Regions from separate parts of the Streptomyces sp. NPDC126503 genome, predicted to be linked through region 2. Evidence: riboswitches for the same ligand, from Rfam matches in the RefSeq annotation. Region 2 holds a riboswitch; each other region holds the start of a gene.
What was found. Region 2 has a riboswitch for cyclic di-AMP ahead of ABTY40_RS19565 (transglycosylase family protein). Riboswitches for the same ligand answer to the same signal wherever they lie in the genome.
Positions count from the first base shown of each region.

Region 1: it holds a riboswitch for cyclic di-AMP, as region 2 does, so the genes downstream of both, ABTY40_RS06450 (C40 family peptidase) here and ABTY40_RS19565 (transglycosylase family protein) in region 2, are expected to answer to the same signal.
Region 3: it holds a riboswitch for cyclic di-AMP, as region 2 does, so the genes downstream of both, ABTY40_RS15585 (LysM peptidoglycan-binding domain-containing protein) here and ABTY40_RS19565 (transglycosylase family protein) in region 2, are expected to answer to the same signal.

Region 1 covers NZ_JBEORS010000003.1:281,441-289,128, forward strand. Annotated here, with positions in the region: gene ABTY40_RS06440 (ATP-dependent Clp protease proteolytic subunit) at 1-531, shown strand, start outside; gene ABTY40_RS06445 (hypothetical protein) at 539-844, shown strand; cyclic di-AMP (ydaO/yuaA leader) riboswitch at 1,184-1,366, shown strand; gene ABTY40_RS06450 (C40 family peptidase) at 1,370-1,846, shown strand; gene ABTY40_RS06455 (ATP-binding protein) at 2,080-2,514, opposite strand; gene ABTY40_RS06460 (8-amino-7-oxononanoate synthase) at 2,762-3,943, opposite strand; gene bioB (biotin synthase BioB) at 4,087-5,298, shown strand; gene ABTY40_RS06470 (adenosylmethionine--8-amino-7-oxononanoate transaminase) at 5,306-6,586, shown strand; gene bioD (dethiobiotin synthase) at 6,843-7,580, shown strand; gene ABTY40_RS06480 (VOC family protein) at 7,585-7,688, shown strand, end outside.
Region 2 covers NZ_JBEORS010000014.1:115,688-123,375, reverse strand. Annotated here, with positions in the region: gene ABTY40_RS19585 (Ppx/GppA phosphatase family protein) at 166-1,080, opposite strand; gene ABTY40_RS19580 (DUF501 domain-containing protein) at 1,077-1,622, opposite strand; gene ABTY40_RS19575 (FtsB family cell division protein) at 1,694-2,155, opposite strand; gene eno (phosphopyruvate hydratase) at 2,256-3,542, opposite strand; gene ABTY40_RS19565 (transglycosylase family protein) at 3,810-4,538, opposite strand; cyclic di-AMP (ydaO/yuaA leader) riboswitch at 4,542-4,715, opposite strand; gene ABTY40_RS19560 (transglycosylase family protein) at 4,975-6,030, opposite strand; gene ABTY40_RS19555 (cytochrome P450 family protein) at 6,192-7,499, opposite strand; gene ABTY40_RS19550 (globin domain-containing protein) at 7,603-7,688, shown strand, end outside.
Region 3 covers NZ_JBEORS010000010.1:24,468-32,155, forward strand. Annotated here, with positions in the region: gene ABTY40_RS15575 (alpha/beta fold hydrolase) at 1-491, shown strand, start outside; gene ABTY40_RS15580 (alpha/beta family hydrolase) at 628-1,974, shown strand; gene ABTY40_RS15585 (LysM peptidoglycan-binding domain-containing protein) at 1,958-2,827, opposite strand; cyclic di-AMP (ydaO/yuaA leader) riboswitch at 2,832-3,000, opposite strand; gene ABTY40_RS15590 (DUF6197 family protein) at 3,384-4,019, shown strand; gene ABTY40_RS15595 (DeoR/GlpR family DNA-binding transcription regulator) at 4,077-4,880, opposite strand; gene ABTY40_RS15600 (SIS domain-containing protein) at 5,032-5,952, shown strand; gene ABTY40_RS15605 (class II fructose-bisphosphate aldolase) at 6,028-6,864, shown strand; gene ABTY40_RS15610 (alpha/beta fold hydrolase) at 6,964-7,688, shown strand, end outside.

The DNA of each region.
Region 1 (7,688 bases), on a different contig from region 2:
ATCGTCTTCCTCGGCGCGGCCGTGGACGAGACGGCGGCGACGGACGTCATCGCGCAGCTCCTGCTCCTCGACCACCAGGCACCGGGACGGGACATCGCGCTGTACATCAACAGTCCCGGCGGCGACCTCGGCGCCATGACCGCGATCCACGACACGATGGGGTCGCTCGCGAGCGACGTGGAGACGACCTGCCTGGGGCAGGCCACGGCCGCCGCGGCGGTGCTCCTCGCGGCCGGCGCACCCGGCAAACGGATGATGCTGCCCGGCGCCCGCGTCACACTCCAGCAACCGTCCCTGGACGAGCCGTTGCGGGGGCAGCTCGGCGACCTCGACCTCCACGCCCGCGAACTCCTGCGGCTGCGGGCCCTGATGGCCGGGCTGCTCGCCGGGCACACCGGGCAGCCCCGGGAGCGGATCGACGCCGACCTCGACCGGCCCACCGTCCTCGACGCGCCGGCGGCGCTCGCGTACGGACTGGTGGACCACGTCCTCACGAGCCGGCGGGGTCCCGCCGGCGGTTCCGGCAGGTGAGGCGGCCGTGTTCCCCGAGCTTCCGCCGCTGCCCGCGCTGACCCGCGCGGAGGGCGAGTTCATCGACGCGTACCTCGAAGTCGTGGACCTCCTCGGGCGGATCAACCCGTCCCGGGGGGCGCACACCTACGGCGCTCTGCGCGCGGCGCAGGCGCTGGTGGGCCAGGCGCGGGCACTGCGCGAGGCCCTGACGCTCATGCACATCCGGGGCGAGAGCGAGGTGCACGCGGGCACGCTGACGGAGGCTCTGCGCGTGCTGGACGGAGAGCGCCGGGCGGACCGCGTCACGCTGCCCCGGCGATCCGTCAGTTGACATTCCCGCGTGTCGTGTCGAGCCCCGGACGGCCCACGCGAACTGCGGAAACGCTCCCTCGTTCGGCGTAGTCGACGTATCGACATGGAGAGGGGGTGACTTGCACAACAGGTGTACGCATCTGGCGGAATGAGACGTTCCACCCCTGGTGCGGGGCTCGTTGGCCAAACCTACGACGATCACGAAACCCGCTTGTCCACCCGTATGGATCAGTCGTGAGGAGCCTCACAAATCGCCGTTTCCGCTCGGTTTTCGGCCGTGTCGTGGGTCAAGATCCCTCACGACGACAAGCCCCCGCCACCGCGGCGGGGCGGTCCGGGCGGACGCCGAGTCCTGCCGCTGTCCCGGACGCCTGGTCGACAGGAGTGGATCGGCAGGAGTGGAGGACCCGAGCAGTACGGGACGTGCGCGCCGCATACCGCGACGCGACCGGCCCTCGGGGTGAAGCCGCAGCCGCGGCCGGGCATCTTCGCCTGCCCGAACCCGACAGGTCATCCTTCACAGGCGGCTGACGAAGGGTTGCGCATGACTGCGCAGATGCATGTCCCGTCCCTGCTGTCCCGGGCCGGAGCCGTCTCGGCTCTCACCCTCGCCGCCGTCGGCGGCACGCTCGTCGCGCCGGGTGCGGCGCCGGAGGCCCAGGCGGCCACGGCCCACGCGAGCAAGGCACTGACCGTCGCGGCGGCCAAGAAGGGGGCGCCCTACAAGTACGGGGCCGTCGGACCCAGCCGGTTCGACTGCTCAGGACTGACGCTCTACGCCTACAAGCAGGCGGGCAAGACGCTGCCCCGCACCGCGCAGCAGCAGTACAACAAGACCCGGCACATCTCCGCCTCCAGCCGGCAGAAGGGGGACCTGGTCTTCTTCCACTCGGGTGGAAGGGTCTACCACGTGGGGATCTACGCCGGGAGCGGCAAGATCTGGCACTCCCCCAAGACGGGGTCCTGGGTGAAGCTCGACAAGATCTGGACCTCGAAGGTCCTCTACGGCCGGGTCCGCTGACCCGGCTCCGCCTCCGGCCGCCGTCCCGCCCGGGCGGCCCGTCCCCGCCCTGGCGGCGCGGGAACCGGGGTCCGGGCCGGGGCCGCGCGTCAAGCGGCCCCTGACGGAAGGGCCGGAAGGCCGGAGAAGAACACACCGGCCCCCGGGCCGGTCCGAGGGGCCCCGGACGGCTCCCCTGCCCCTCGCCCCCCGCGGGCGGCGCGCAGGGCCCCGGGGTCCCGCCCGCCGTCCCGTCAGACCGGGACCGGCGCCGCCGTCCACGGCATCGTGATCGCGACCGTCTTGCCGCCGTCGGCGGTCGGGGTCACCGAGAGGCGGCCGCCGGCCTCCGCCGCCAGGACGCGGATGATGCCCATGCCCCGGCCGTTGTCCTGCTGGACGGCGGCCGGCAGGCGGCGCGGCCGGCGCGGGTGGCTGTCGGTGACCCCGACGACGAGCCGCTCCTCGCGCTCGAGGCGGAGGCCCACCGTGAAGGTCGGCGACTGCCCGAAGGTGTGCTGCACGGCGTTGGTCGCCAGCTCGGAGACGATCAGCCGGATCGCGTCCACCGCCTCCGTCGCCCCGTCCAGGCCCCACGCGGCCAGGACCTCCACGGCATGGCGCCGGGCCCTGGGGACCGAGGCGGGCTCGCTCGGCAGCGTGACGGATGCTTCCAGGTGATCGGCCATGACGACGCTGTCCCTTTCCCGCCGGGGCGGCCGGCCGCCCCGGATCGCGCTTCCGCGTCAGAGTGCCACCGATCGTGCCGCCCCGGGCGGCGTTCTCCCGGGAGAGGGCCCCATCTGTCGCTCGAAGCGGTGAACTGCCCTGACCTGCCGTAACCCCGGGCCCGCGGGGCCTTTGCCGGCGCGGTCGGCGGGCTCACCGGTGTCGTCGCCGCCGGGCTCGGACGCCCCCTCGTGGGGCCGGAGCGGCTCAGGCGCCTTCCGGGGCCGTCCGCAGGACGGTGCCGACCGCGCGCTCGACGTCGGCGGCGGAAAGGTCGGCGCGAGCGGTGAGCCGCAGCCGCGAGATACCGTCCGGGACGGACGGGGGCCGGAAGCAGCCCACCACCAGACCGAGTTCTCGGCAGTCGGCGGCCCAGCGCAGCGCCGCCTCCGGGGAGGGCGCGCGAACGGAGACGACCGCCGCGTCCGGCCGGGCCGCGGTCAGCCCGGCCTCGGTGAGCCGGCGGTGCAGGGTGGTGGCGACGGTACGGACCTGTTCCGCGAGCCGGGGCGCGGCCTCGATCAGGCGGAGCGCCGCGAGGGCGCCGCCCGTGGCGGCCGGGGCGAGCCCGGTGTCGAAGATGAAGGTGCGGGCCGCGTTCACGAGGTGCTCGATCACCCGCGCCGGGCCGAGGACGGCACCGCCCTGGCTGCCGAGGGACTTGGAAAGGGTCAGGGTGGCCACCACGTCCGCGTCCCCGGCGAGACCGGCCTCGTGGAGCGCGCCCCGGCCGCCGTCGCCGAGGACGCCGAAGCCGTGGGCGTCGTCCACGACGAGTCCGGCGCCGTGGGCCCGGCAGGCCTCGGCGAGCGCGGTGAGCGGGGCCTTGTCGCCGTCGACGGAGAAGACGGAGTCGCTGACGACGAGGGCCCGCCGCCCGGGATGCGCCTCCAGGGTCTTCCGTACGGCCTCGGGATCGGCGTGCGGGACCACGGCCGTCTCCGCGCGGGCGAGCCGGCAGCCGTCCACGATCGAGGCGTGATTGGCGGCGTCGGAGACCACGAGGGAGTCCCGGCCGCCGAGCGCGGTGAGCGCGGCCAGGTTGGCGGTGTAGCCGGACGAGAAGACGAGGGCCGCCTCGAAGCCGCAGAAGGCGGCGAGTTCGCGCTCCAGGCGGGTGTGCAGGGCGGTGGTGCCGGTGACGAGCCGGGAGCCGGTGGAGCCCGCGCCCCAGCGGCGGGCCGCGTCGGCCGCCGCCGCGGTGACCTCCGGGTGGCGGGTCAGCCCGAGGTAGTCGTTGCCCGCCAGGTCCAGCAGGTCCGTCACCGCCTCGCGGGGCCGCAGCGTACGGACGAGTCCCGCCTGCGCGCGGCGTCGCGCCTCGGCCTCGGTCCAGTCGAACGCGGTACGGCGCGGGCCCGCGGCCCGCGTCTCGTCGGCCTGTGGCATGCGACGTTCCTTTTGTAGGCAGCGGACAGACCATAGCCGCAGGACGGCGGGGCCGGGATGTGGTCATACACACACCTCGAACGGCGTCGTTTGTTCGGATCCTCCTTGGCCGCGGGGTGCGCCGTAGGCGAGGATCAGCGGTTATGGACCTGCTGAACACGCTGGTGGAGAAGGGGCTGCGGCGCGAGCCGCCGACCCGTGAAGAAGCGCTCGCCGTCCTGGCGACCTCCGACGACGAACTGCTCGATGTGGTGGCCGCGGCCGGCAAGGTGCGCCGCCAGTGGTTCGGGCGGCGGGTGAAGCTCAACTACCTGGTCAACCTGAAGTCGGGCCTCTGCCCCGAGGACTGCTCGTACTGTTCGCAGCGGTTGGGCTCCAAGGCCGAGATCCTGAAGTACACCTGGCTGAAGCCGGACGAGGCGTCCCAGGCGGCCGCGGCCGGTGTGGCGGGCGGAGCCAAGCGGGTCTGCCTGGTGGCGAGCGGGCGCGGCCCGACGGACCGTGACGTCGAGCGGGTCGGCAGGACCATCGAGGCGATCAAGGAGCAGAACGAGGGCGTCGAGGTCTGCGCCTGTCTCGGTCTGCTCTCCGACGGCCAGGCGGAGCGGCTGCGGGAGGCCGGCGCCGACGCGTACAACCACAACCTGAACACCTCCGAGGGCACCTACGGGGAGATCACCACCACCCACACCTACGCGGACCGGGTGGACACGGTGCAGAAGGCGCACGCCGCCGGCCTCTCGGCCTGCTCGGGTCTGATCGCGGGCATGGGCGAGACCGACGAGGACCTGGTCGACGTGGTCTACGCGCTGCGCGAGCTGGGCTCGGACTCGGTCCCGGTCAACTTCCTCATCCCCTTCGAGGGCACGCCGCTGGCCAAGGAGTGGAACCTCACCCCGCAGCGCTGCCTGCGGATCCTCGCGATGGTGCGGTTCGTCTGCCCGGACGTCGAGGTCCGCATCGCGGGCGGCCGCGAGGTGCACCTGCGCTCGATGCAGCCGCTGGCCCTGAACATCGCGAACTCGATCTTCCTCGGTGACTACCTGACGAGCGAGGGCCAGGCCGGCAAGGCCGACCTGGAGATGATCGCCGACGCGGGCTTCGTCGTGGAGGGCACGGACACGCCGACCCTGCCGCGGCACCGGGCGGACGCCGTCGAGGCGGCCGCCGCCGCGCCGGGCGGCTGCGGGTCGCACGCCGCGGCCGGCTGCGGTTCGCACGCCGGGGAGGGCGGCGGCTGCGGCCCGTGCGGCGGGCACACGGTGCCGGAGGCGCCGGCGGCCACGGAGGCCCGCACGGACCTCGTCGCGGTGCGCCGCCGGGGCGCAGGCACGGACCTCGCCCCGAACGCGTAGGGCCGCGATGCGCACCGACGAGCTGATCGCCCTGGACCGGGCGCACGTCTGGCATCCGTACGGCCCCATGCCGGGCCGCACCGACCCGCTGGTCGTCGCGTCGGCGTCCGGGGTGCGCCTCACCCTCGCCGAACCGGCCGAGGGGCACACGGAGTTGATCGACGGCATGTCCTCGTGGTGGTCGGCCGTGCACGGCTACAACCACCCCGTGCTGAACGAGGCGGTGCGCGGGCAGCTGGACCGGATGAGCCACGTCATGTTCGGCGGGCTCACCCATGAACCGGCCGTCCGGCTGGCCGCGCGGCTCGTGGAGATCACCCCGGAGCCGCTGCGGCACGTCTTCCTCAGCGACTCGGGATCGGTCGCCGTCGAGGTCGCGGCCAAGATGTGCCTGCAGTACTGGCGCTCGCTCGGACGTCCCGGCAAGCAGCGGCTGTTCACCTGGCGCGGCGGGTACCACGGGGACACCTGGCAGCCGATGTCGGTGTGCGATCCGCAGGGCGGCATGCACGAGCTGTGGACCGGTGTCCTCCAGCGGCAGGTCTTCGTGGACGCGCCGCCCGCCGCGTACGAGGAGTCGTACGCGGAACTGCTGCGGTCCGGGATCGCGCGGCACGCGCACGAGCTGGCCGCCGTGGTGGTGGAGCCGGTCGTGCAGGGCGCGGGCGGGATGCGTTTCCACGACCCGGCCTATCTGCGGGTGCTGCGCGAGGCCTGCGACGAGCACGACGTGCTGCTGGTGTTCGACGAGATCGCGACGGGCTTCGGGCGGACGGGCACGCTGTTCGCGGCCGACCAGGCGGGCGTGTCCCCCGATGTCATGTGCCTCGGCAAGGCGCTGACCGGCGGCTATCTGTCGATGGCGGCGACGCTCTGCACGAGCCGGGTGGCCGACGGGATCTCGCGGGGCGAGGTGCCGGTGCTGGCGCACGGGCCGACGTTCATGGGCAACCCGCTCGCGTCCGCGGTGGCCTGTGCCTCCATCGACCTGCTGCTCTCGCAGGACTGGGCGGTCGAGGTGAAGCGGATCGAGGCCGGGCTCCGTGAGGGGCTGGCCGCCGCCGCGGAGCTGCCGGGCGTGCGCGAGGTGCGGGTGCTCGGCGCGATCGGCGTCGTCCAGCTCGACCACGAGGCCGACATGGCCGCGGCGACCCGCGCGGCGGTCCGGGAGGGCGTGTGGCTGCGCCCGTTCCGCGACCTGATCTACACCATGCCGCCGTACGTGACGGACGACGGGGACCTGGCCCGGATCTGCGCGGCGGTACGGGCGGCCGCGGCCGCCGGCTGACGGCTCCTCGCGCGCCGGCGCCGTTCCCGCTCCGGGAGCGGCGCCGCTCCGGGACCCCCGCCGGTGCCGGCGGGGGCCGGATGCCCGGCGGGCCGTCCGCCGGCCCCGGCCCACCCGTTCGCGGCGCGCGCTTCCCCGCCCGTACGGCCCGGCGCCCACGCGGCTCCCCGGTCCGCCCGGAGCCGTACGCCGGCCCCCGTGCGGGCCCCCTCACGGCCCGGCCCCGCCGGGTCTCTCCCAGCCAGGAAGGAACAGCATGAGCATCATCGTCGTCAGCGGCACCGGCACCGAGATCGGCAAGACGGTCGTCACGGCGGCCGTCGCCGCCGTCGCCACCGCCGCCGGGCGCTCGGTCGCGGTCCTGAAGCCCGCGCAGACCGGGGTCGGACCGGACGAGCGGGGCGACGCCGACGAGGTCGTACGGCTCTCGGGGGCGGCGGCCTCGGCCGAGCTGGGCCGGTTCCCGGAGCCGCTGGCGCCGGGCACGGCGGCGCTGCGGGCCGGGCTCGCCCCGGTCGGGCCGCGCCAGGTCGCCGAGGCGGCGCGCGCCCTGGCGGCCGAGCACGATCTGGTGCTCGTGGAAGGCGCGGGCGGGCTTCTGGTCCGCTTCGACGAGGAGGGCGGCACGCTCGCCGACGCGGCCGGTCTGCTCGGCGCGCCGGTCCTCGTGGTGACGCCGGCCGGTCTCGGGACGCTCAACTCCACGGCCCTGACGGCCGAGGCGCTGCGGGCGCGCGGGATCGACCAGCTCGGCGTGGTGGTCGGCAGCTGGCCGGCCGAGCCCGACCTGGCTGCGCGCTGCAATCTGGTGGATCTTCCGGAGTCGGCCGCCGCCCCGCTGCTCGGGGCCGTGCCGGAGGGCGCGGGGGCACTCGACCCGGCCGCCTTCCGCGCGGCGGCGGGCGGCTGGCTGGCCCCGGCGCTCGGCGGGACGTGGGACGCGGCCGCGTTCGCCGCGGCTCAGGCACCGGCGGCCCTGGGCTCCGTACGCTGACGGCATGCGCGCACACGTACAGGAGATCGTCGTCGACTGCGGTGACCCGGCCCGCCTCGTCCGCTTCTGGGCGGGGCTGCTGGGCGGGGAGCCGGTCGACCGGAGCGC
Region 2 (7,688 bases):
ATGGAAACATCGAGCGAAGTAGGCGTTCCGCCTGCGAAAGGGCCCCGAGACCCCCCTCGGGGGGCCACAAGACCCTCCGGGGGCGCCATCGGGGCCCTTTTCCTTGTGAAGAACTTCACGAACCTTTTCCGACAGGCTGTCGCCGGACCCCTCCATAGGCGCCCGCTATGCCACGGATAGCGCGATCCCATCAAGAATGTCGTGCTCGCTGACCACGACTTCGCGGGCTCCGACCCGCTCGACGATCTCCCTCAGGACAAGGGCTCCGGCGATGATCACGTCCACCCGGCCGGGGTGGATGACGGGGATCGCGGCCCGCTCGTCGTGGGTGGAGGCGAGGAGCCGCTCGGTGACCTCCGCAACCTGGGCCGCCGAGATCCGGGCGTGGTGGACCTTGGCGGAGTCGTACTCCGGAAGGCCCAGCGCGATGGCGGCGACCGTGGTGACCGAGCCGGCGAGCCCGACGAGGGTTCCGGCGGAGGTCAGCGGCACCGTCTCGGCGGCCAGGTCGAGGGCGGCGCGGACGTCGGCGCGGACGGCCTCGGCCTCCTCGGCGGTCGGCGGGTCGTGCCTGATGTGCCGCTCGGTGAGCCGGACGCAGCCGATGTCGACGGAGCGGGCGGCCTCGACGTGCCGGTCGCCGGTGACGAACTCGGTGGAGCCGCCGCCGATGTCCACGACGAGGTACGTCTCCGCGCCCCGCAGCTCACCGGTGGCACCGGTGAAGGAGAACTCGGCCTCCTGGTCGCCGGTGATGACCTCGGGCTCGACGCCCAGAATGTCCACGACCCCGCGGACGAACTCGTCACGGTTCTCGGCGTCGCGGGAGGCGGAGGTGGCGACGAAGCGGACCCGCTCGGCACCGAGTTCCCTGATGACCTCCGCGTACTCGCGGCAGGCGGCGAAGGTCCGCTCCAGCGCCTCGGGGGCGAGCCGGCCGGTCCGGTCGACGCCCTGTCCGAGCCGGACGATCGTCATCCGCCGGTCCAGCTCGATCAGTTCTCCCGTCTCCGGGTGCACGTCGGCGACGAGGAGGCGGATGGAGTTCGTACCGCAGTCGATTCCGGCGACCCGGGTCACTCGGCGGCCTCCTCTTCGGCCTTGTCGGCGCACGGGTTCACGCACGGGCCCTTCGCCCACCACTCCGGCAGCATCGCGAGGGCCTCGTCGCCGAAGGGGTTGACGCCCGGGCCCGCCACGAGCGAGTGGCCGACGAGGACGTGCAGGCACTTCACGCGGTCGGGCATGCCGCCGGCGCTGGGGAAGCCCTCCAGGACCTCGATGGCGTCGCGGCGCGCGAGGTAGTCCTCGTGCGCGGCCCGGTAGGAGGCGGCGAGCTCCGGGTCGGTGGCGAGGCGGGCCTGCATCTCCTTCATGACCCCGTTGGCCTCCAGGGTGCCGATGGCCGAGGCCGCCCGGGGGCAGGTGAGGTAGTACGTGGTCGGGAAGGGGGTGCCGTCGGGGAGCCGGGGCGCGGTCTCGACGACGTCCGGGTTGCCGCACGGGCAGCGGTGCGCGATGGCGCGCAGGCCGCGCGGCGGGCGTCCGAGCTGCGCCTCGAAGGCGGCGACGTCCGCCTCGGTGGGCTCGGTGCGTTCGGTCTGCGGAGGGGGCGTTTCCATGTCTGCCTTGGTCGTCGGGGTCGTACGGGATCGGTGGGGGGTCGTACGGGTCGGTCGGCCGTACGGGTCGGTCAGGGGCGGTCGGCGCGGTCCACGCCGTCCCACAGGTTGTCGTACCAGGGGCGGTCCGCCGGGCCCTGGCCGCTGCGGGGCCGCGGCTCCGCGCCGGGGTCGTCGACGGTGAAACCGGTCTCGCCGGGCAGCACGTAGTGGAGGTGCTCGCGGGCGAGGCGGCGGACGTAGGCCGGGTCCTGGAGGCGGGCCTTCTCGTCCCGCAGTTCCTCGACCCGCCGGGCGGCCTCGGCGGCCTTCCGCTCCTGCTCGGCGATCTCGCCCTGCTGGGAGACGTAGCTCCTTATCGGATAGGCGAGCGCCACGACGAGGGAGCAGACGACGAGGGCGAGGAAGGCCGCGCGCCCGGTGAGCCGGGAACGGCGGGCCTGGCGGCGGCTCTGGGAGCGGTAGACGCGGGCGGCGGTCTGCTCACCGAGCAGCCTGATCCTGGTCGCGGTGGAGAACCGGTCCCGGGCCATGTGCGCGCCTCCCCTGTACGTGCGTACGTCCCCGCACACGGTACGGGACCGCGTGCGGGGACGTGCGGAGACGGGCTGTGTCAGCCCTTGTGCCGGTGCCTCAGTTCGCGGAGCGGAACCGCGGGAACGCGCTGCGGCCGGCGTAGACCGCGGCGTCGTCCAGGATCTCCTCGATGCGCAGGAGCTGGTTGTACTTGGCGACGCGCTCGGAGCGGGCCGGGGCGCCGGTCTTGATCTGGCCGCAGTTGGTGGCGACGGCCAGGTCGGCGATGGTGACGTCCTCGGTCTCGCCGGAGCGGTGGGACATCATGCACTTGAAGCCGTTGCGCTGGGCCAGCTCGACGGCGTCCAGGGTCTCGGTCAGCGAGCCGATCTGGTTGACCTTGACCAGCAGCGCGTTGGCAGCGCCCTCCTCGATGCCGCGGGCGAGGCGCTCCGGGTTGGTGACGAAGAGGTCGTCGCCGACCAGCTGGACCCGGGAGCCCAGCTTCTCGGTGATGGTCTTCCAGCCGTCCCAGTCGTCCTCGAACAGCGGGTCCTCGATGGAGACCAGCGGGTACGCGTCGACGAGCTCCGCGTAGTAGTCGGTCATCTCGGCGGCGGAGCGGGCCTTGCCCTCGAACTCGTAGGCGCCGTCCTTGTAGAACTCGGAGGCGGCGACGTCGAGCGCGAGCGCGATGTCCTTGCCGGGGGTGTAGCCGGCCTGCTTGATGGCCTCGAGGATGAGGTCCAGCGCCTCGCGGTTGGAGCCCAGGTTCGGGGCGAAGCCGCCCTCGTCGCCGAGGCCGGTGGAGAGGCCCTTGGTCTTCAGGACGGACTTGAGGGTGTGGTAGACCTCGGTGCCCCAGCGGAGGGCCTCGGAGAAGGACTCCGCGCCGATCGGGGCGATCATGAACTCCTGGATGTCCACGTTGGAGTCGGCGTGCGACCCGCCGTTCAGGATGTTCATCATCGGAACGGGCAGCAGGTGCGCGTTCGGGCCGCCCAGGTAGCGGAAGAGGGGGAGGTCGCTGGCCTCGGAGGCGGCGTGCGCGACGGCGAGGGAGACGCCGAGGATGGCGTTGGCGCCGAGCGAGGACTTGTCCGGGGTGGCGTCCAGGTCGAACATGGCCTGGTCGATCAGGCGCTGCTCGGTGGCGTCGTAGCCGACGAGCTCCGGGCCGATCTGCTCGATGACGGCCAGGACGGCCTTCTCGACGCCCTTGCCGAGGTAGCGGTTCTGGTCGCCGTCACGGAGCTCGAGGGCCTCGAACGCACCGGTGGAGGCACCGGACGGGACGGCAGCACGGCCGGTGCTGCCGTCGTCGAGGCCGACCTCGACCTCGACCGTGGGGTTGCCTCGGGAGTCCAGGATTTCCCGGGCTACGACGACGTCGATGGACGGCACGAGCATCTCCTTCTGGGATGTGACGCTAGGTGTGACGCATACGGCGCAAGGTCTCGTTCGCCTTGCGACAAGAGCCTAACCGGCCCGGGGGCTCCGGCCCGCCGGGCGCCCGCCCCGTGGGACGAAAAAGGACCCGGGGGCACGCATCCCGGGACGAACCACCCGGAGGTACTCGGGGGTAACAGACGGAACCCCGGTCCGGCGTGCACGGGGGGAGCACGCCGGACCGGGGTGGTCACCGCGGGAAGTTCGTCAGGACCGCGAGGCTCACTTCAGGTGGAGCTGCTGGCCCGGGTAGATGAGGTCGGCGTCCTCGACGACGTCCTGGTTGAGGTCGTAGAGGGTGGCCCAGCCGCCCTTGACGCCGTGCGTCTGGGCGATGGTGGCGAGGGTGTCGCCGGCCGCGACCTTGTACTCGCCGTCACCCTTCTTGACCTTCTTGCCGGTCGGGGTGGTGACGGTCTTGCGGCTCTCCTGGGCGGTGACGCTCCGGGGGGTCTCGCGGGCGGTCGTCTTCGGAGCCGTGCGCTTGGTGCTGCGCGTGGTCGGCTGCTCGGAGCGGCGCTCGGGCGAGGTGGTGGTGCCGGTCGGCTTCTGGGTCTCGGTGGTGCCGCCGCTGTAGGTGGCACGGGAGAGGCCGACGCCGCAGCTCGGCCAGGCGCCCTTGCCCTGGCCCGCGAGGACCTTCTCGGCGATGGCGATCTGCTGCGTCTTCGAGGCCAGGTTGGCGGTGGGGGCGTAGGCGGTGCCGCCGTACGCGGCCCAGGTGGAGGCCGAGAACTGCAGGCCGCCGTAGTAGCCGTTGCCCGTGTTGATGGACCAGTTGCCGCCGGACTCGCACTGGGCGACGCGGTCCCACTCGGAGGCGGTGGCGGCCGAGGCGGTGCCCGTGGCCATCAGCGGGGCGGCGACGGCGGCACCGGTGACGCCGACGAGCGTGACGACCTGGGTGGCCTTGGAGGGACGGCGGTGTTTGCCCTTGCCGGAAAACAGCATGGAAATTCTCCTCACCGACGCCTGCGAGGTGAGCTGTCGGGTTCGGGCCGAAGAGTTGCCCGGCCGCGTGTCCTAGCACGCGGCTTCACCCCAAGCCGAACGTCGGTCGTCTGTCTCGACGACCGGGGCCGGCACTTACCTTGGGTCCCCCGCTCCTGCCTACGGCGCTTACGCGACGACTGTTCCCATCGGCCGGCGGCAGGACTCGGCGTTCTCGGTCGACGGGGCCCGCGGTGGCGAGCGATGACGACCGTAGCCACACTCCTGCCGGAAGTTCAAAGGGGCGCATTGCGGAAATAACGCCCCTCCTTGCCTTCCGGCGGAGGGTGTTTGCCCAGGTGAGAGGTCACGGAACCAAATCTTCCGGACGAGCCACGCCAGTTGGGGCGAAGAGATCCATGTCTCACTTGAGCAGAACCGGACATTACCCCGCGAACTACCCGGCGGGCGGTGTCGAACCGATCGTCAGATCGAGGCTCTGACCAGGCAGGATGAGGTCCGGATCGGTGCCCACCGTCCGCCTGTTGGCGTCATAGAGGGCGGTCCAGCCTCCGGGCAGTTGCCTCTCCTGCGCGATGACGGTCAGGTTGTCACCGGGGCGCACCGTGTAGGCGTCCGAAGTGTCCTGACTGTCCGTTGCGCCCGCCCCGGCCGCCGGCGCGTCGGCCGCCGGGACCTTCGCCGGGGTTTCAGGGCTCTTGCCCGTCGGTGCGGCATGACGACCTGCTTCTGCGGAAGTGTCCGTCTTGCCGGTTTCCTCCGGAGCGGCCTCGCCCCGGTGCTTGCCGGTGCCGGGCACGCTCGACGGAGCGTCACCTTCCGCCGTACGGGGCTTTTCGGGCGTTCCGGAAGTCCCGGGCGTGTCGGAGGCGCCGGGAGCCGTCGGAGCGCTCGGCGCGGCCGGGTGGGTGGAGGCGTCCGGCACGGCCGGGTGGGTGGGGGCGGCCGTCCCGGCCGCTCCCGGCGTCCGGGAGGCCGTGGGGGCGTCCGGGGCCGAGGAGGCCGCGGGGGCGCCGGAAATCCGCGGCGCGGGCGCCGAGGCGGCCGGGGAGGAGGGAGGGGCCTGCACGGCGGACGGGGCGGGCGAGGCGGTCGGCGCGCCGGCCGTCCGGTTCGACTCCGGGGCGGGGCCCGACTCCTCCGGCGGCGTGACGGCCGGTCCCGGGTTCACCCCCGGGGCCTTCCCGTCGTTGCCGAGGCCGGCGATCGGGGCGCAGGTGGCCCAGTCGGTCGCGCCCGAGGCGAGCGCCTTCTCGGCCACCACGATCTGCTGGGCGCGGCTGGCCAGGTCGGCGCTGGGGGCGTAGGCGAGTCCGCCGTGGCGCTCCCAGCTCTCCTGGGTGAACTGGAGTCCGCCGTACATCCCGTTGCCGAAATGGGCACTCCACTGGCCGCCCGACTCGCACTCGGCCACCCGGTCCCAGGTGGCCGCGTCGGCGGCGGAGGCGGACCCGGTGGCGAGCAGCGGCAGCGCCATGGCGGATCCGGTCACGCCCGCCGCGACGACGAGAGCGGGGGCCTGACGGGGTCGACGGTGTCGTCCGTTCCCGGAGGGCATACGTACGCCTTTCGCGTGACGGCTGAAGACTGCCGCGAAACGTAGCGGCATTCGAACGTCCGTCACAAGTCGGTCGCCCCGCGATCACGTGAAGATCACACTTCTGACGCGCCCTCAGCTGGAGTCACCCGTGCGGAAGGGGAGAATTCCACCGGAAGCGTGCGCAAACCACGCATGATGAGCCCGCCGCGCCACCGCAGTTCGGCCGGGTCGGCGGCGAGCCGCAGGTCCGGCAGCCGGGTCAGCAGGGTGGCCACGGCCACCTGTCCCTCCAGGCGCGCGAGCGGTGCCCCGAGGCAGTAGTGGATGCCGTGCCCGTATCCCAGGTGCTGGTTGTCCCGCCGCGCCAGGTCCAGGGTGTCCGGCTCCGCGAACCGCGCCGGGTCCCGGTCGGCGGCGGCCAGGACCACCAGGACCGGGTCGCCCGCCGGGATCGCCTGCCCGCCGATGCTCAGGTCCCGGGTCGCGTACCGCCAGGTCGCCAGCTCCACCGGCCCGTCGAACCGCAGCAGCTCCTCGACCCCCGTCTCCAGGAGCCCGGTCTCGCCCGCCGCCAGGGAGGCCTGGAGCCGCTCGCGCTGCTCCGGGTGGCGCAGCAGCTGGTAGGTGCCGTTGCCGATGAGGTTGATGGTGGTCTCGAAACCGGCGAAGAGCAGCACGAAACACATGGCCGTGGCCTCGGCCTCGGTCAGGTGGTCGCCGTGGTCACTGGCCCGGATGAGCCCGGAGATCAGGTCGTCGCCGAGGTCCTGCCGCTTGCGGTGGATCAGCTCGGCGAGGTAGCCCCGGATCTTCTTCACCGACCGGGCGACGCCGCCGCGCGGCCCGCCGCCGTGCCGGATCATCATCCCCGCCCAGTCCCGGAAGTCGTCCTGGTCCTCGGCGGGCACGCCCAGCAGGTCGCAGATGGCGTAGATGGGCAGCGGGAAGGCGAAGTCGTGGATGAGGTCGGCCTCCCCCTTCTCCGCGAAGCCGTCGATGAGCCGGTCGGTCAGCTCCCGCACGCGCGGCGCGAACTCCGCGACCCGGCGCGGGGTGAAGGCCTTGGACACGAGTCGGCGCAGCCGGGTGTGGTCGGGCGGGTCGATGTTGAGCAGGTGCGTCATCAGCCCCGCGCTGCGCTCGCCCGGAATGCCGGTCTTGCCCGGTTCGGCATGGTGAACGGGGTTCTTGGAGAGCCGCTGGTCGGCGAGGGCCTGCCGGGCGTCGGCGTACCGGGTCACGAGCCAGGCCTCGACCCCGCTGGGCAGCCGCGTCCGGTGGACGGGGGCGTGCTCCCGCAGCCAGGCGTAGGCGGGATACGGGTCGGTGGCGAACTCCCAGGTGAAGAGTGCGGGCGCCGGGGGCGGGACCTGGGGCGGTACGGCGGAGGGCTCGGGGGGCGGTACGGGGGTGCTGCTCACCCCCCGACCGTACCGCCCGCCCCGCGCGGTCCCCTGGGCCCCCGACCTGACGTATGAGGATCGCGCACACCCTCCGTACAGGTCGGTGGCCTAGATTCCCCCCGTGGATGCCGAGCTACTCAGGAGCACGTTCGCGGTCGTCGAGAGACGGGCCGAACACGCCGTCGCCTTCTTCTACGCGCATCTCTT
Region 3 (7,688 bases), on a different contig from region 2:
GCGCCAAGGCCGCCCAGGTGATGCTCCTCGACGAGCCCGGCCGCGTCCGGTCCCTCGTCGGCATCTCACCGGTCTCCGCCGCGGGCTTCCCGCTCGACCCCGAGACCTGGGAACTCTTCGCCGGGGCCGCCGCCGAGCCCGCGAACCGGCGCGCCATCATCGACCGCACCACCGGCGGGCGGTACGACGACACCTGGCTCGGCACCCGCGTCGAACGGTCCGTGAACCGTTCGTCGGCCACCGCCTTCCGCGCCTACCTGGACTCCTGGGCCCGCGCCGACTTCCACGAGCGCGTCCGCGACAACCCCGTGCCCGTCCTGCTCGTCGTCGGCGCCCACGACCCCGCCCTCGGCGCGGAGGCCATGGAGGCCACCTGGCTGCGCTGGTACCCCAACGCCCGCCTCCACGTCCTCGAGGACGCCGGCCACTACGCCCCCGAGGAGACCCCGAAGGCCCTCGCCGAGGCCATCGAGGCCTTCCTCGCCGCCTGACCCGGCCCCGGGCCGCTCCCTTGGGGTGCGGGCGACGGTGGGGGCGTGCCTACCCTGGAGGGAGCACGGGCCGGGGGCAGGGCCCCGGCACCGCCCGGAAGCCGCGGCGCACGCGGACGGCGGAAGGCGGCCGAGCATGTACTTCACGGACCGGACCGACGCGGGACGGCGCCTCGCCGCCCGCCTCGGCCACCTCGCGGCCCTCGACGTCACGGTCCTCGGCCTGCCCCGGGGCGGGGTCCCCGTGGCCGCCGAGGTCGCCGACGCCCTCGGCGCGCCGCTCGACATCTGCGTGGTACGGAAGCTGGGCGTGCCGTACCGGCCCGAGGTCGCGATGGGGGCCATCGGAGAGGGCGGCGTCAGGGTCCTGAACGACCAGGTGCTCCGCGACGCCCGGGTGGCCCCGGGTGACCTCGCGGCTGTCGAGGAACGCGAGCGCGCCGAGCTGGAGCGGCGCGCTCGCCGCTACCGGGGCGGCCGGCGGCCCGTACCGCTCGACGGCAGGACGGTCCTCGTGGTCGACGACGGGCTCGCGACCGGGGCCACCGCGCTCGCGGCCTGCCGGGTCGTCCGCGCCCGGGGCGCGGCACGGATCGTCTTCGCCGTCCCGGTCGCCCCCCGCGGCTGGACCACCCGCCTCGGCGGGGAGGCGGACGAGACCGTGTGTGTCCACACGCCGGACGGCTTCGCCGCGGTCGGCCAGTTCTACGAGGACTTCTCCGCGACCTCCGACGAGGAGGTCGTCGCCCGGCTCGCGCACAGCCGGGCCGTGCACGGACCCGTCGTCCGGGAGTCGGACGTCCGACTCCCGCTGCCGGAGGGCGGGGGCACCCTCGCCGGGCGGCTGGCCGTGCCCGAGGACGCGCACGGCGTCGTCCTGTTCGCCCACGGCAGCGGCAGCGGCCGGCACAGCCCCCGCAACCGGGCGGTGGCCGGAGCCCTGAACCGGGCGGGCCTCGGCACGCTCCTCTTCGACCTGCTCACCGAGGACGAGGCGGCCGACCGGCGGCTCGTCTTCGACACGCCGATGCTCGCCGGACGCCTGGCCCGGGCCACGGAGTGGCTGGCGGCGGAGCCGGCGGCCCGGGGGCTGCCGCTCGGCTGGTTCGGCGCGAGCACGGGAGCGGCCGCCGCCCTGTGGGCGGCGGCCGGGCCGGTCGGTACGGCGGGCGGCGGGACCGGTGCCCGGCCCGCGGCGATCGTCTCGCGCGGGGGCCGGCCCGACCTGGCCCACGAACGGCTGGCCCGGGTCGACGCCCCCACCCTCCTCGTGGTGGGCGGACGCGACGCGCTCGTCCTGGACCTCAACCGGAAGGCACAGGCGATGCTGCGCTGCGAGAACCGGCTGGAGGTCGTGCCCGGCGCCACCCACCTCTTCGAGGAGCCGGGCGCCCTGGAGGAGGTGGCGGAGCTCGCCGCCTCCTGGTTCACCGGGCACTTCGGACGCCGGACGGCCGCCTCGGACGTCAGTACGGGCCGTTGACGTTGTCAATCGAGCCGTAGCGGTCCGCCGCGTAGTTGCAGGCGGCGGTGATGTTCGCGACCGGGTCGAAGAGGTCCATGGACGTGCCCGGCACGTGGTAGGCCATGAAGGTCGGTTCGATGACCTGGAGCAGGCCCTTCGACGGGGTGCCGGCCGCGGCGTTGGAGTCCCACAGGTTGATGGCCCGCGGGTTGCCGGAGGACTCGCGCATCACGTTGCGCAGGATGCCGTCGTACGAACCGGGGATGCCGTACCGGGCCATGACGTCGAGCGACTCGCGGATCCAGCCGTCCAGGTTGTCGGCGTAGGCCGTCGTGGCGGCCCGGGCGGCAGGTGCCGCGGCGGGAGCGGCGGCCGGAGCCGCGGCGGCACCGGAGGAGGCGGGAGCCGAGCGCCGCTCGCCGCGGCTCGCGCGCTCGCTGGTGCCGGCCGGGGTCTTCGCCGCGGGAGCCTTCGCGGAATCCCGACGAATCGTCAGTTCGAGCCCGGGGTGAATGAGTGACGGATTGTCACCCACCACGGTCCGGTTGGCCCGGTAAAGAGCCTTCCAGCCGCCCTGAATTCCCTTCTCCCGTGCGATGCCGGAAAGGGAGTCGCCCTTCACGACGGTATAGGTGCGGGTCGTGGCGGGAGCGGCGGGGAGCGTGGCGGGGACGGTCGCGGCCGGCCGGGCGGAAGGCGCCGCCGGGAGCGCGTGGGCGGCGGTCTGCGGGGCCCCGGCGACCGGCTGGGCACCGGCCGAGGCGGGTACGACGAGCGGCAGGGCCAGCGCGGCGCCGCCCGAACCGGCGAGGGCGAGACCACGGGGGACGGTGCGGCGCCGAGGGCGGCGGTGCTTACCGTGTGCAGGCATGACGGCTTCCTCTCCGGCGCCTGCGGGGTGAGCTGTCGGGTTCGGACGGGAGGTGTCCGGCCGCGCGCACGCGGCTTCACCCCGAGCCGCTCCGGAAGGCCGGACCGGCGTGTTCGTGGGTCCCCCGCTCCTGCCGTCGGGTGAAAAGGGAGGTTTTCAGGCGGTGGCAGGATTCGGCGGTCCGCCTGAATGGGGGTGACCGTAGGCCAGAAAGGGGGCCGGGAACAAGGCGTCGCCCCGCGCATTCACGGAAAAGCGGTTCCCGGAATTCGCGCATTCAAGATCCTGTGGAGCGGCGGCCGGGCGAACGGCCTTGCGGCGTACGGCTCGGCCGACGCCGGAACCCCTCCGGGCGGGCCGGGAAGTGAAACGCGTCACCCGGAGCGCAATGTCCGAATATGGGCTGTAATTCCGATCGAAAGGGAAGCGGGTGAAATGCTCCCCCTTCGGGTGGCGTGAAAAGGGGTGGCCGAGCGCCGCGCCCACGAAAGGGGCAAATGTCGCGAAGTCGACATTTGTGCTGAAGGATGAGGTCCTCCGACCTCAGGAGCCGCCCATGTCCTCCGCCCCTTCCCTGCTCGGCCCCGACGCCCTGGACCGCGAGGCCGCCGCCCTGTACGAGAGCGCGACCTGGCAGCGGATCGTCGAGAACTGGCACGGCCAGGCCCCCGCCCCCGCTCCCCCCGGCGAGAACCCGGGCCCGGAGGAGCGGCCGGGGGAGGACTGGCGCGCCCTCCTCACCGTCCCGGTGGACCGGCTCGTCGCCGAGGCCCTCGACGCGCTGCCGCCCGCCCTGCCCGCCGAGCGCCGGCTCCCCGGCCGCGTCGGAGCCGCGCTCCCGGACCGCCTGCACGTGTGGCGCCGGATCGGCCAGGCCGATCTGCGCCCCTCGGTGCACCTCGGCTACGCCCGCCAGGTCCTGGAGGAATGGGGCTGGCAGAACGCCCCGTACCGGCTCCGCGACGCCCGGGGCGCCCGCTGCGTCTGCGGCGCCCTGCTCGCCGCCCACCGCCTCGGCTACGGCAGCGCCGACACCATGAACCAGGCCGCCGCCTGGATCGTCACCGAGCTGCGCGCCCGGGGCTGGACCGGGCTGATCGGACCCTGGAACCGTGCCCCCGGCCGGACCGCCGCCGACGCCCTGGCCCTGCTGGACGCCACCGCCCGCCGGGCCGCGTACGCCGGCCACTGAACGGCCGCCCGCCGCCCGGCCCCGGTGACTCCGGCACGAGGGCGGCGGCGCGGTCGGTCAGACGGTCAGCACCTTCACGCCCGCCTCGCCGAACCGCGCGACCGCCTCCGCCGGGACGGCGGAGTCCGTGACGAGGAGGTCGACGCGGCCGGTCCCGCAGATGCGGGCGAACGCCCGCCGGCCCAGCTTCGAGGAGTCCGTCACGACCACGACCCGGCTCGCCCGCTCGGCGAACAGACGACTGACGGCCGCCTCCTCCTCCTGATGGGCCATCACGCCCAGCTCGGCGTCCATGCCGTCGACGCCGAGCACCACCACGTCCAGGACGACTTCGCCGAGCACGCCGGCCGTCAGTGGTCCCACCAGCTCGTACGTCTGCGGACGCGCCACCCCGCCCGTCGTGACCAGCTTGATCGCCGGCCGCACGGCCAGCTCGCCGGCGATGTTGAGGGCGTTGGTGACCACGGTCAGCGCCGGCGCGGCCGGGACGGCACCCGGCGCCTGTGCCCGCTCGCCGGCGAACCGCACCGCGAGCGCCCGCGCCACCTCCGTCGTCGTCGTACCGCCGTTGAGTCCCACGACCTCGCCGGGCGCGATCAGATCCGCCACGGCGGCCGCGATCCGCCGCTTCTCCGGCGTGTGCCGGGTGGACTTGTAGCGCAGCGGAAGCTCGTACGAGACGCCGTGGGCGACCGCGCCGCCCCGGGTGCGCACGAGCAGCCGCTGCTCGGCGAGTTCGTCCAGGTCGCGGCGGATCGTGGCGGCGGAGACGTCCAGCGCGGCGGCGGCCTCCTCGACCTCCACCCTGCCGGAGTCGGCGAGCAGTTCGAGGAGCGCGTTCCACCGCTCGTGCTTGGCCATGTGTGCCGTTCCCCTCCCGCTCGTCCGCGCGGCGATTCTAGCCGCCGCGCTGCACGGGACCTGGAAAGTGGATGCGTGGATCTGCTTGAATCTGACGCTGTCCGAGCAACTTCAATCATCACCCCGTCTCTCCGTTCGCAAGGAGCGCCGCATGACCTCCCGTACCTCCGCGGAGATCGCCTCCCAGCCCACCACCTGGCGCCAGGCGGCCCGCACCCTCGACCGGCACACCGCGGCCCTGCCCCGGCGCGGCGAGCGCGTCGCCGTCATCGGCTGCGGCACCTCCTGGTTCATGGCACTGGCCTACGCGGAGCTGCGCGAGTCCGGCGGCCACGGGGAGACCGACGCCTTCGCCGCCTCCGCCTTCCCGTACGGACGCCGCTACGACCGCGTCCTCGCGATCACCCGCTCCGGCACGACGAGCGAGGTCCTCACCGTCCTCGCCCGGCTCCGGGGCGGCGTGCCGACCGGCGCCCTGACGGCCGACCCGACCACCCCCGTCATGGACCTCGCCGACGCGGTCGCCGTCCTGGACTTCGCCGACGAGGAGTCGGTCGTGCAGACGCGGTTCGCCACGACCGCCCTGGCCCTGCTCCGCGCCCACCTGGAGGCCGAGGGCGCGCTGCCCGAGGGCGTCGCCCCCGTCGAGGAGGCGGCGGGCGACGCCGAACGGGCCCTCGGCCTCCCCCTGGACGAGGCGCTCGTCTCCGCCGAGCAGCTGACCTTCCTGGGCACCGGCTGGACCTACGGACTCGCCCTGGAGGCCGGACTCAAGATGCGCGAGGCGGCCGGCGCCTGGACCGAGGCGTACCCGGCGATGGAGTACCGCCACGGGCCCATCAGCATCACCGGCCCCGGCCGGGTGGCCTGGGGCTTCGGCGCCCTGCCCGCCGGGCTGGCGGACGAGGTCCGCAAGGTCGGCGGCACCGTCGAGGAGAGCGACCTCGACCCCCTGGCCGACCTGGTGCGCGCCCAGCGCCTGGCCGTCGCGGTCGCCGAGGCGCGCGGCCTCGACCCCGACACCCCCCGGAACCTCACCCGCTCGGTCGTCCTGGCGGACCTCGATGGCTGACCGCCCCTCCGGCCGAAGGCCCCGCCGGCCGGCCGCCGCCCCCGCCGTACCCGCCGCCCCCACGGGAGAAGGACCATGCCGCTGACGCCCACCGACGAGATCGTCCGCCGGGCCCGCACCGCCGGCCGGGGCGTCGGCGCCTTCAACGTCCTCCAACTGGAACACGCCCAGGCCATCGTGGCCGGGGCGGAGAGCGCCGACCGGCCGGTCGTTCTCCAGATCAGCGAGAACACCGTCCGCTACCACGGCGCCCTCGAACCGGTCGCCCTCGCCTCCCTCGCCGTGGCCCGGGCGGCGAAGGTGCCCGTCGCCGTCCACCTCGACCACGCGGAGAACCCCGAGCTGGTGCGCGAGGCGGTCGCCCTCGGCCTCGGGTCCGTCATGTTCGACGCCTCCACGCTCCCGTACGCGGAGAACGTCGCCGCGACCCGCGAGGTCGTGGAGTTCTGCCACCGGCACGGCGTCTGGGTGGAGGCCGAACTCGGCGAGATCGGCGGCAAGGGCGGCGCGCACACCCCCGGAGTCCGCACCGATCCCGACGAGGCCCGCGCCTTCGTCACGGCCACGGGCGTCGACGCGCTCGCCGTGGCGGTGGGCAGCTCCCACCAGATGCTCACCCGTGACGCGGTGCTGGACTTCGACCTGATCGCCCGGCTGCGCGCGGCGATCGACACCCCGCTGGTGCTGCACGGCTCCTCGGGCGTCGCGGACGGCGACCTCGCGGCCGCGGTCGCGGCCGGCATGACCAAGGTGAACGTCTCCACCCACCTCAACAAGGCCTTCACCCGGGCGGTACGGGCGCACCTCGCGGAGCACCCGGAGACGGTCGACCCCCGCCGTTATCTCGGCCCGGCCCGCACGGCGGTCGCCGCAGCCGTCGCCCACCTGCTGGTGGTGCTCTCCCCGGCCTGACGCGCGGGGCCGCGCCGGACGCGCTGTCGGTGCCCCCTTCTAAGGTGGGTGCCGACCGTGCGCGAGGGCGTGCGGCGTCGGAACGGGGAGCGGGCAGGCATGCGGGAGTTGTACCTGGAGGACGAGCGGGCCCACATCCGGTGGATCGACCTGCCGGGTGAGGGGCCCGTGCGCGTCTTCGTCCACGGGCTGGGCTGCACGGCGGCCTCGGACTTCGCGCACATCGCGACGCACCCGGCCCTCGGGGGCGGCCGAGCGCTGCTGGTGGACCTCCTCGGTCACGGCCTGAGCGACCGGCCCGCGGGCTTCGACTACCGCATGGAGTCCCAGGCGGCGGCGGTCGCTGCGGTCCTCGACCACCTCGGGCTCGCCGGCGTGGACCTGGTCGGGCACTCGATGGGCGGCGCCGTCGCGATCCAGCTGGCGGCGGCGCGTCCGGACCTCGTGGCCCGGCTCGTCGTGGCCGAGCCCAACGTCCGGCCCGGCCCGGGCGCGTTCAGCGGTCCCGTCGCCGCCCAGGAGGAGAAGGCGTTCGTCGCGGAGGGCTTCGCCCGCATGCTGGCCGCCGGTGACCGGCCCGACTACACGGCCCGGCTGCGCCTCGCCGACCCGCTGGCCGTGCACCGCAGCGCGGTGGCGCTCGTGGAGGGCACCGTGCCGTCGGGCGGTGAGCTCCTCGTGGCCCTCGGCGTCCCCCGGACCTTCCTGGTGGGGGAGTGGAGCCTGCCCGAGCCGGACGCCGCGTGGATGGCGGCGGCCGGTGTCCCGGTGCGCGAGGTCCCGGCGGCGGGACACAACCTGATGCTGGACAACCCGGAGGGGTT